Syntrophotalea carbinolica DSM 2380: one gene and its partner. The protein of the gene in region 1 binds, or shares a complex with, the protein of each later gene. Links are inferred from orthologs where the notes say so. Each region holds a gene or a part of one and is shown in the gene's direction. Other genes may lie near its edges.

Region 1 (6,454 bases):
CCGGACCTTGAGGTTACATCAGATGTTTATCCCTGCAGTTTCCGCGGCATCCGCGTCCTATTGCCTTTGACCTTCAGGTTTTTGCGAAGTTATCCGCCGTTATCCGCATTTAATCTGTGTTCGGCAACTTGCCTTGGTTTTTGCCTTTAAGATCTAATGGTACGCGGATCAAATCCGATGCGCGCGGGTCTACGCGGATTCAAACCGAAAATCAAAATCGTCATAGCGAACACAGATAACGGCGGATGAACACAGATAAAGGCACTTATTCCAAAAACTAGATCTTGGGGTTAAATCAGATGTTGATCCCTGCAGTTTCCGCGGCATCCGCGTTCTATTGCCTTTGACCTACAGGCTTTTGCGAAGTTATCCGCTGTTATCCGCATTTATCTGTGTTCCACAAATGTCTTTGACTTTAAAACAAAAACCTTTCACCACCCGCTCATTACATTCGCTAGAGACGCAGAGAACACGGAGGAAACCTATGGGTCCTTTATCCTGTTTTTTGCCTCTCTCTGCGTCCTCCGCGTTCTCGAGTGAGCAAAGCGAACGGGCGGTAAAATGCTTTTGAATGAGATACGGGATTTACGTCGATCTGGCCTGACATTCACCCCTATCGGTGCAACCCGCATTCCTTATGTTCCGGATTTTCCCACCACCAGCGACCGGCGCGTAGATCTTCACCGGCTTCAACCGCGCGCGTGCATGGCGCACAGCCGATGGAGGGATACCCCATGCGATGCAGGCGATGGATGGGCAAGGCGTGTTTCTCCGCATACGCCCAGACCTGTTCTTCGCTCCAATCGGCCAGAGGCGATATCTTAACTATTCCACCGTGCGCCTCGTCAATCTCCAGGGGGCTGAGTTGTGCCCGAGTTACACTTTGCTGCCGACGCAACCCCACAACCCAACCGCTCAAACCGTCAAGAGCCCGTCCCAGAGGTTCTACCTTACGAATGCGGCAACATTCATGGCGATTGTCGAGACTTTCCCGAAAAGAGAACAGACCCTTTTCACGTTCGAGATTTTCAACCGTCTGCCTCTCGGGAAAATACCAGTCGATCCGGAGGTCGTAACGGGCCCTGACCGACTCGGCGACCTGGTACGTTTCCTCATTGAGTCGTCCGGTATCGATGGCAAACACCCGCACCTGGGGAGCGATTTTGTGCAACATGTCGATGACGACCACATCTTCCACGCTGAATGAGCTGGCCATGGAAACTTCGCCCCCGGCAGCGCGAATGCCGGCCCGAATAATATCCTCAGCCGTCAACCCTTGAGTATCCAGCAGCGGCAATGTTTTACTGTCCTTATCCTGCGACATGTCGACCTCCCCACTTAGATGTAGTACTCGGGCTGCTTCTCGGCACGCCCGTACGAAATGTTGTTCCAGAGCCTCTCGTGGCCCACATAGACCACCAGTTTGATCACGGTATCGGCCATGCCAATGCCCGCGGCGTACTCAAGTTCTCCCGTGACCAGAAAAACGATTCCACCCGTTATGGCCGATGCAAGAAACCGCCACGACAGAGCTTTTGCGATACTACGACGGGTTGTATCCACCAGCCACCTCCAGGTTACCCTATTGTTTTGATCAAGTTCGTAGTCGCGAAGATACATTAACCGACAAGTTTGGTCAATATAAAAAATTCAGCAAACCACACCGTAGTGGTGTGGTTTGCTGAATGGAAAAACAATTTACGCATGTGTTTTCAGGCAATTGGCATCGCTTCAGACATATATTCCCGGCGCATATTTTTTTATAAGTTATCCACGCAAGATTCCACACCTATTTACGTGTGATTAACCCACATCAGACAATAGGCACTGTTTTCAGGTGCGGAAGATGTCCGCTGAACTTGCCAGGCTATTACGAGTAGGATGTTCCGAGGTAGGAGACGTGACGCACCGGGGTGGGACTACTGCATTTCGATTTTGTATCGTCGGACCCATTGCAGGGACAAACTAAAAGTTTTTCTTGACACATGACAGCCATACACCTTTGAATAGGCGCCAATATTCATCCCTTTGATTAATAATACTGAACCACCATATAACCGCCCGCTCGCTTCGCTCACTCGAGAACGCGGAGGACGCTGAGAGAGGCAAAAACAAGGAATTTGGTTCTTGGTTTGAAACAAGATCTGAGTTTTTCTCTGCGTCCTCAGCGAGCTCTGCGGTTAAATGCTTGATTTTAAGGGTGTTCGCGTCTCATTCAAAAGCATGTTACCGCCCGCTCGCTTCGCTTACTAGAGAACACAGAGGACACAGAGATAATCAAAACCAGGAATTTGGTTATTTGGTTTAAAACAAGATCTAGGCTTTCCTCTGCGTTCTCGGCGAACTCTGCGGTTAAATGCTTGATTTCAGATTTGATCCGCGTACTATTCAAAAATATTTCAAAAAGGAAAATCCCATGCCGAACAAAATCAAGGTGCTCTTCCTGTGCACCGGCAACTCCTGCCGCAGCCAGATGGCGGAAGGATGGGCACGACATCTTAAGAGCGATCAGCTGGAAGCCTGGTCGGCAGGAATCGAAACCCACGGCCTTAATCCGCGCGCCGTACAGGTCATGGCCGAAGTCGGGGTTGATATATCCGGCCACGAATCCCAAAATATCCGCGACCTTCTCGACATACCTTTCGATTACGTCGTCACCGTCTGCGGACATGCCCATGAAACCTGCCCTATTTTCCCGGGACAGGCCAAGGTGGTACATGTCGGCTTCGACGATCCGCCGAAAATGGCTCAGGAATGTGGAACGGAGGAAGAACAACTGAACTGCTACAGGCGGGTCAGGGATGAGATACGTACGTTTATAGAAAGGCTTCCTGAGGCGCTTATGGGCCAGGGGGAGGGATAAGCCGAAACATTTAGAATTGTCGCTTTTAAAATTTTATTTTCAAAACCGCGGGGTTGCGTCCCCGCACGACGCATTACTCTTTTAATACGCCTCAAAAGAGTAATCAGAAAAGGGCGCCCCAGCTCCTGGCCCGCCTGCGGCGGGTTCCCTCCACGGCGCAACCGACGGGCGGGCGGACAAGATTCGCTGCGCTCAGTCGTCCACCTGTTTCGCCCGCCGGTCGCACCGTTCCGGCGGCGTCACAAGGGGATTAAACAGCTCAAGAAAGACCTGACCTTAGGTAGGGAATACGTTAGAGAGGATCACAGGTACAAAAAAGCTTTTTCCTTTTACCAATCACTAATCACTAATCACCAAGTCCTACTCACTCCTCACAAAATTTCAGAAGGTAAAGTAGCTCGGTCCCGCCTCATCCTGATCGCACTCCGAATGCTCGGCGTACAAAGTCTCGGCAAGCAACCCTCTCAGACTCGCGATGGCATCCTGGGCTTTTTTAGCATAATAAGCCGACGGCTTACCGTAAGCTACCGTCAGTTCGCTGGCCATTTTCCCCAATTGAAAATGCATATCCCTCAGACTCTGTGCATACTCCTGGTGCTTCTGCCTAATAAAACTATCCTTAGCCATGCTGCCCCCCCTGACCAATATCCCGTATCCACAAAGGAATAATTCTACAAGACGGTCGCGTTTTTACAACAAGCGGCAAACACTCTTTTTACATATTTGTAACAAAACATTCCTATGCAGCCGATTTCACACATGTTCTCATACGTGCTTGATCTACCCTGCAGAATGAATCATTAACCGTTGCTTCTGCATTTCATTTAATCCATAATTGGCGTTCATCCATAAAGGGCCTCTTGCCCCGCTCTTGGTTATCCAACTGCACACGTGCTCCAACCGATGTCAGCCGAAAAATGGCAACCCATGCGCAGGAGAATATCATGCGATCATTGTGCGCATTTCTGCTCACCTTTTTGATGGTTATGGGATCAGGGTCTTATGCTCTGGCCGAAAACGCTTTTGACTACCCTTTTACCAACCCCTACGAAGCGACGGTCATCGAAGCGCCATCACCCTACCGCGCGGTACTGCCCCAGGAAGTACCAACACGCATTCTCAATCTCAAGGTTTTCCCTGAGCGTAAGATCCCCGAAATATTCTGGTATGAAGACGGCCTGCCCTGTTCACTGGTCTACCAACGTGGCAAGGCCCCGCTGATTTTTATCATCGCCGGCACCGGCGCCCGCTACGATTCCCCTAAAATGCTTTCGCTGCAGCGGGCCTTTTACCAGGCGGGGTTTCACGTACTTAGCATTTCGTCGCCCACGCACATGGATTTTATCATCAACGCCTCCAGCGCCATGATCCCCGGCAACCTGGAGGAAGACGCTCGCGATCTTTACCGCGTCATGCAGCTTGCCATAGACAAAATCCAGAACAATATAGAAGTGAGTGCCTATTACCTCACCGGTTACAGCCTGGGCGGCATTCAATCGGCCTTTGTCTCCCGCTTGGATGAAAAACAACGGCAGTTCGATTTTCAGAAGGTTCTGCTTATCAACCCGCCGGTCAGCCTGTACCGTTCCGTCTCCATCCTCGATCGCTTGCTCGACGATAACATTCCCGGCGGGCTCAACAACTTTCGGCCCTGGCTGGACGATGTCATGCAGAATCTTTCTGACATCTACAAAGAGCTTGGCTATTTCGAATTTTCCGGCGAATATGTGTACAAAGTGCACAAACGTTATCCCCGACGTGAGAGTTTTCTGCGCGCCATCATCGGATTATCCTTCCGCTTATCATCGTCCAACATGATCTTTGCTGCCGACATCATGAACGGGGGCGGTTACATCACACCGACCCACGCGGAATTCAACCAGAGTACTTCGCTAACGCCTTATGCTATGGTCGCCTGCCGGACCACCTTTGCCAACTATTTCCATGAATACCTGTACCCCCATGTACACAGAGATCATCCCGAGCTCACCGAAACGGATGTCATCGGCAGGCTCAGTCTCAAACACATTGAAACCTACCTGCGCCGGACACAAAAAATCGGCCTGCTGCACAACCAGGACGACATCATTCTTGGAAATGGCGATATCGAGTATCTGCGACAGGTTTTCGGAACCCGCGCACAAATCTACCCCCACGGGGGGCATTGCGGCAATATGAACCACCCCGACGTCGTCCGATTTATGACCAACTTTTTCAGCGGCAGGGAGGGATAACCCAATGAAGTATACACCGCGTATATTGCTGCCCATCCTGCTGCTGGCAGGATTGCTGTTTGGCGGTTGCAGCACCCTGCCCCGCACCTCCGCCCAAAGCCGGCCACCGCTACGAACCTACGAAAACCTTGTCGACAGCACCACCGAGCACCCCCTGGAAGTTTACGATCCCCTGGAGGGGATCAATCGCGGAACCTACCGTTTCAACTATTATTTCGACCGCTATCTGTTTTTACCGGTGGTCACCGCTTACGACTTTATCCTGCCAGACTACGCCGAGGATCGCATTTCAAATTTCGTCGACAACGTCTTCGAGTTCAACAACCTGTTCAACAACATCCTGCAATTGAAATTCAAGGGCGCGGGCATTACCCTGTCCCGATTTGTGATCAACAGCACCGTCGGCATCGGCGGACTCTGGGATCCCGCCACGACCTGGGGCCTGCATAAACAACCGGAAGATTTCGGGCAAACCCTCGGACATTACGGAGCAGGCAACGGCCCCTACCTGGTACTTCCCATCCTGGGACCGTCCAACCTGCGTGACACCTTCGGCATCGCCGGCGACGCCGCCAGCTTTGCCGGCATCGGCCCGGTAGCCTGGGCGGAAAGCAACACCGCCTCACGCACGTTCACCGGCGTCAGCACCGTCGATCGCCGCCACCGCCAATCGTTCCGCTACTACCAGACCGGATCGCCGTTTGAGTATGAAATGGTGCGATTGTTTTATACGAAAAAAAGGGAGTTGGAGATTGCGAGGTAGGAAAAGATGTTTTTGACCGCAGAGGGTGCAGATAACATCTGATGCACACGGATTTATGCGGATTCAAACCTGAAACCAAGCATTTAACCGCAGAGCTCGCTGAGTTCGCAGAGCAATCCTAGATCTTGTTTTAAACCAGAACAAAATTCCTTGTTTTTGCCTCTCTCAGCGCCCTCTGCGTTCTTGAGTGAGTGATACGAACGGGCGGTAACACGCTTTTGAATGGTACGCGGATTAAATCTAAAATTAAGCATTTAACCGCAGAGATCGCTGAGGTCACAGAGCAATCCTAGATCTTGTTTTAAACCAGAACAAAATTCCTTGTTTTTGCCTCTCTCAGCGTCCTCCGCGTTCTCGAGTGAGTGAAACGAACGGGCGGTAACACGCTTATGACTTTACTTCCGACAACAACCTTCCAATTAACCACCCAGCATATCCAGGGCCTGCTTGACCACTCTTTCGACGGGAACCGAACCGTTGAGAATATAGTGCGCCGTCTCATGGTATAGAGTCTCGCGCTCTGCCATCACTTCATTGATCTCTTCAACGATCGATCGCCCGGTAAGCGTCGGACGCTGGGCGGAATTCGGATCG
Region 2 (3,761 bases), 1.5 Mb from region 1 along the record:
AGATCGCCCCGGTAATGATACCGAGGGTCATCAGGGGAAAACCGATGGTCAGACAGCGATAGTTGAGATTATCCAGAACCTGCAAGGACGGAAGCCTGTAAAACAGGGAAGATACCTTCTTTTTTTTGAGCATCCGCTCCTGCAGCAGGTAGAGACAACCGGCGACCGCCGCCAGAGCGAAAACCGCGTCGCCGAGAAACGCCAGAGCCACGTGCACCGGCAACCACCAGCTCTGCAGGGCAGGGGGTGGCGCGGCCGTTGCGCTGGAAACGGCGCTGCCGAAAATCATCAGCACCAGCGCCAGCGGAGAGACAAAGGCGCCGAGCACCGCCAGACGGTAGCGCAGGTGAAACAACAGGAAGGTGCCTATAATGGCCCAGGCGAAAAACGACAGGGATTCGTGCAGACTCGACAGAGGCGGAAACCCCGTCGCCAGATAGCGGCTGGCCAGGCTCAGGCTGTGCAGAGTAAAGCCGCTCCACAGCAGGATACGACCATGGCGGCCGAGGATCGGTCGACGCCACAGAATATCGGCCAGAGCCAGCCCCGTCGCCAGGGCGTAAACCGCCAGAGTCGTGCGGAACAGCAGGATATCGATGGTCATGAATTCCTTTCCGGCAGGGAGATCCCCAGCGAGGCCAGGCACCAGGATGGTCCGAAAACCTGTTGCAGCAGACGGTCGATCCCTGCCACATCCCGAGCGGCCAGCAGTTCAAGCAACGCACCATCCAGTAAACAACGCAATGTATCGCGGCTGTAATCGAGATCGTCCGCGCCGTCCAGAGCGTGCCGGCGCAGGGCGGCGGCAATCTTCACCACCACGGCCCAGGATTCCGGCAGTAAATCCGCCAGCAGATCGCGCACCTCCGCGGCCAATGCGGGGCTACGTCCGCCGGTGGTGACCGCGACATTCAGATCGCCCCGACGTAACACCGCGGGCAGACCGAAATCCCCTTCCTCGGGCAAGCCCGCCAGACACACGGGAATGCCGAGACGCCGGGCTTCGGCGGCCACGGCACGATCGCTGCGGTTATCGCCGGTGGCGGCAAAGACCAGGCTGGCGCCGTCAAGATCACCGGCCCTGAAGGCGCGGGGGATCGTTTCAACACCTTCCGGACAGTTCTGAGACGACACCGTGGGACTGATCAGGCAGACCCGTGCATCGGCTGCCAGCAGTCCGCGCACCTTGCGCATGCCAACGGGGCCGCTGCCGATCACCACACAGCGCTTGCCGGCCAAGCGCAGCAGAATGGGGTATTCAGGCATAGCTGATTCCTCGCCGGCCTCCGGCTCTTAAATAGAAAAGGTTTAGCTCGGCGCGATGCCCCTCAAAGACCGAACAACTCACCTTCGACCAGTTCGCACAGCAGATGACCGAAAAACAAGCCGGTTTCCGCCGCGCGGCCGATGGAATCGGTAGCCAGGCGGAACAGAAAGTGGGGACCATCGCCTTGAATCTCTTCTTTTTCCGGCAACAGGGCGGCAGTGATACAGCCGCGCTCGCGCGCTTCGGCCAGACCTTCCAGAATCGCCTCGTTTTGCGAAACATCCCCCAAGGCCAGCACCGCATCGCCTTCGCTGGCGACAAGTTGCAGTTGCTGGGCGAAAAAAGCGCCACTACGCCCCTCCTTGGCCAAAGATGCGGCCAATGCAAGGTCCTGACACAGGGACAGCGCCGGCAAAGCCGGCCGCTCGATGTTCAGCCGGTAGCGGAACAGATTGGCCACCAGGTTGGCGATGGAACATAGCGGCCCGCTGCCAACCACCATCAGGCGCCCGCCCCGGTTGAAGATTTCCGCCACCTGGCCGGCAAAAGTCACCAGCTCATTGGCCTGCATGAGAAAGGTTTCTTCCAGAACCGCGGTGTGCTCCCGCAGCGATTTACTGATTTTATCCTGTAGCATCATATCGTGTGCCCTTGCCTGCGAATTTCGAAGAATGATAGGGTGGGCCATGCAGCGTGTCAAGGACAAGCTGTAGACAGCCTGCGAAGAACAAGACTCTTGCTTTTTTCTTAGGCTCTTCTATGATGGGATAGTTCAAGGTACTTTACTTAGGGTGATTCGTTAACTTTTAATTTAAAGGAGAGCATATCGATGGCAAGCGACAAGATTGTACATCTTTCCGATAACAGTTTCGATGCCGATGTCCTGAAATCCTCCGAACCGGTACTGGTTGACTTCTGGGCCTCCTGGTGCGGCCCCTGCAAGGCGATTGCTCCGGCAATCGACGAACTGGCCGAACAGTTCGACGGACAGGTCAAAATCGGCAAGATCAACGTCGATGAAAACCCCGCAACTCCCAGCAATTACGGTGTGCGCGGCATTCCGACGCTGATTCTGTTCAAAGACGGCCAGGTCGTCGACCAGGTCGTCGGCGCTGTGCCCAAAGGGCAGCTCGAAGCCCTGATCAAAAAGGCCCTCTGAGTCCGGGCCGGCCAACCGCCGAATAAAAAGACCGATGTGCTGCATCGGTCTTTTTTTGTTCATAAAGCTTTTGTCGGCACTCCGTCAGCGTTTCCCTGCCCTGAAAGCGCGTTATTGCCCCTTCAAAGTTGTTCCGGATAGGCCGCCTTGAGCAACCGAAACAGTTCCCGGAAGGCGCGCTTATCCTTATGTAGCCGCGCACTTTCCGCCAGCCGCCGAATCTTGCCGAGATCGGCAGCGGGCATTTTCCGGCGAATCTCTTCCAGCGCGGCATCGAAACCCTCCGGATCGCAGAGGCGCTCACGCAACGCCTCCAGTTGATGAAAATCGGCAGCGGCTTGTTGCCGGCCATGCTGGATATCCGCAAGAAACGCTTCCGCAACCTGCACGCTGTCTTCGTCCCGCCGGAACATGCCGGCCAGATGTTTAAGTTGCCGCTTACGGGCGCCAAAGGCTTTGATGCGGCGCGTCTCTTCGATAGCCTGCAGAATTTCGCCGGTAAGGGGCAAACGACGGAAATCCGCGTCCCCCAGTTCGACCAGATGCGCGGCCATGTCTTCCACGGCCTTGGCGGCACGTTTCTTGGCACTGCGGCTGGGCTGCCGTTCCTGTACAATATCGTCCATCAGAATACCTTATGGCTGTCGAGAAGAAAAGTAACCGGGCCATCGTTTACCAGGTGCACCTGCATCATGGCTTGAAAACGTCCGGTGGCCACCGTCAGCCCGCGCTGTCGCAGCTGTTCGATGTAGTCCAGATACAGGCTATTGGCCGTGTCGGCGGCGGCGGCGCGGGAAAATCCGGGGCGGCGCCCCTTGCGGCAATCGGCCGCGAGGGTAAATTGGGAGACCACCAGCAATTGCCCGCCGATATCCTCCACCGAACGGTTCATCTTTCCCTCGGCGTCCTCAAACACCCGCAATTCGGCAGTTTTTTTGGCCAGTTGCGCGGCATCCTGAGGCCCGTCCCCCTGTTCCACGCCGAGCAGCACCATCAGCCCCGGGCCGATCGCACCGACGATCTCCTCGTCGACGCTGACATGGGCCTGCGTTACCCGTTGCAGCACCGCCCTCACGCGCGCTGCTCCGCCAGTTGCCGCAACAGGGCCAACTCTTTCAGATGAAAGCAGTTGTGATCCCCGGGTGCGGTTTCGAGAATCTTGGGAACGCTCTCGAACCGGACATCCTGCATCAAGGCGGCAAAAGCCTCCAAAGCGATGCACCCCTCGCCGATATGGGCATGCCGGTCGACTCGGGAGCCTTGCTCCTTTTTGGAATCGTTAAGGTGAAAAGCGGCGATGCGCCCGGTACCGAAAAGATGCTCGCATTCCTCCAT

Evidence for each region. The genes of interacting proteins can lie anywhere in the genome.
Region 2: the proteins of PCAR_RS09850 (region 1) and trxA are in contact, whole or in part, in an NMR structure (PDB 2IPA), measured with the Bacillus subtilis proteins. The link is inferred for Syntrophotalea carbinolica DSM 2380 from one-to-one orthologs.

The regions. Positions count from the first base shown.
Region 1 is NC_007498.2:2,072,393-2,078,846, forward strand. The notes cover bases 1,353-4,139. They hold PCAR_RS09850 (arsenate reductase ArsC), read left to right. Parts: upstream 1,353-2,416; coding sequence 2,417-2,863; downstream 2,864-4,139. Other genes in these bases: PCAR_RS09845 (DUF2061 domain-containing protein), read right to left, coding at 1,353-1,563; PCAR_RS09855 (hypothetical protein), read right to left, coding at 3,245-3,490; PCAR_RS09860 (alpha/beta fold hydrolase), read left to right, coding at 3,808-4,139. In the rest of the region: PCAR_RS09840 (phosphoadenylyl-sulfate reductase), read right to left, coding at 614-1,324; more of PCAR_RS09845, read right to left, coding at 1,339-1,352; more of PCAR_RS09860, read left to right, coding at 4,140-5,097; PCAR_RS09865 (MlaA family lipoprotein), read left to right, coding at 5,102-5,860; shikimate kinase AroL, read right to left, coding at 6,280-6,454. UniProt on the Bacillus subtilis protein: Catalyzes the reduction of arsenate [As(V)] to arsenite [As(III)]. In vitro, can dephosphorylate para-nitrophenyl phosphate (pNPP).
Region 2 is NC_007498.2:3,582,304-3,586,064, forward strand. Bases 837-3,761 are described here. They hold trxA (thioredoxin TrxA), read left to right. Parts: upstream 837-2,096; coding sequence 2,097-2,426; downstream 2,427-3,761. Other genes in these bases: PCAR_RS18180 (precorrin-2 dehydrogenase/sirohydrochlorin ferrochelatase family protein), read right to left, coding at 837-1,266; PCAR_RS16580 (SIS domain-containing protein), read right to left, coding at 1,329-1,907; yjgA (ribosome biogenesis factor YjgA), read right to left, coding at 2,549-3,052; dtd (D-aminoacyl-tRNA deacylase), read right to left, coding at 3,052-3,501; PCAR_RS16600 (deoxyribonuclease IV), read right to left, coding at 3,498-3,761. Outside these bases: c-type cytochrome biogenesis protein CcsB, read right to left, coding at 1-604; more of PCAR_RS18180, read right to left, coding at 601-836. UniProt on the Bacillus subtilis protein: Participates in various redox reactions through the reversible oxidation of its active center dithiol to a disulfide and catalyzes dithiol-disulfide exchange reactions.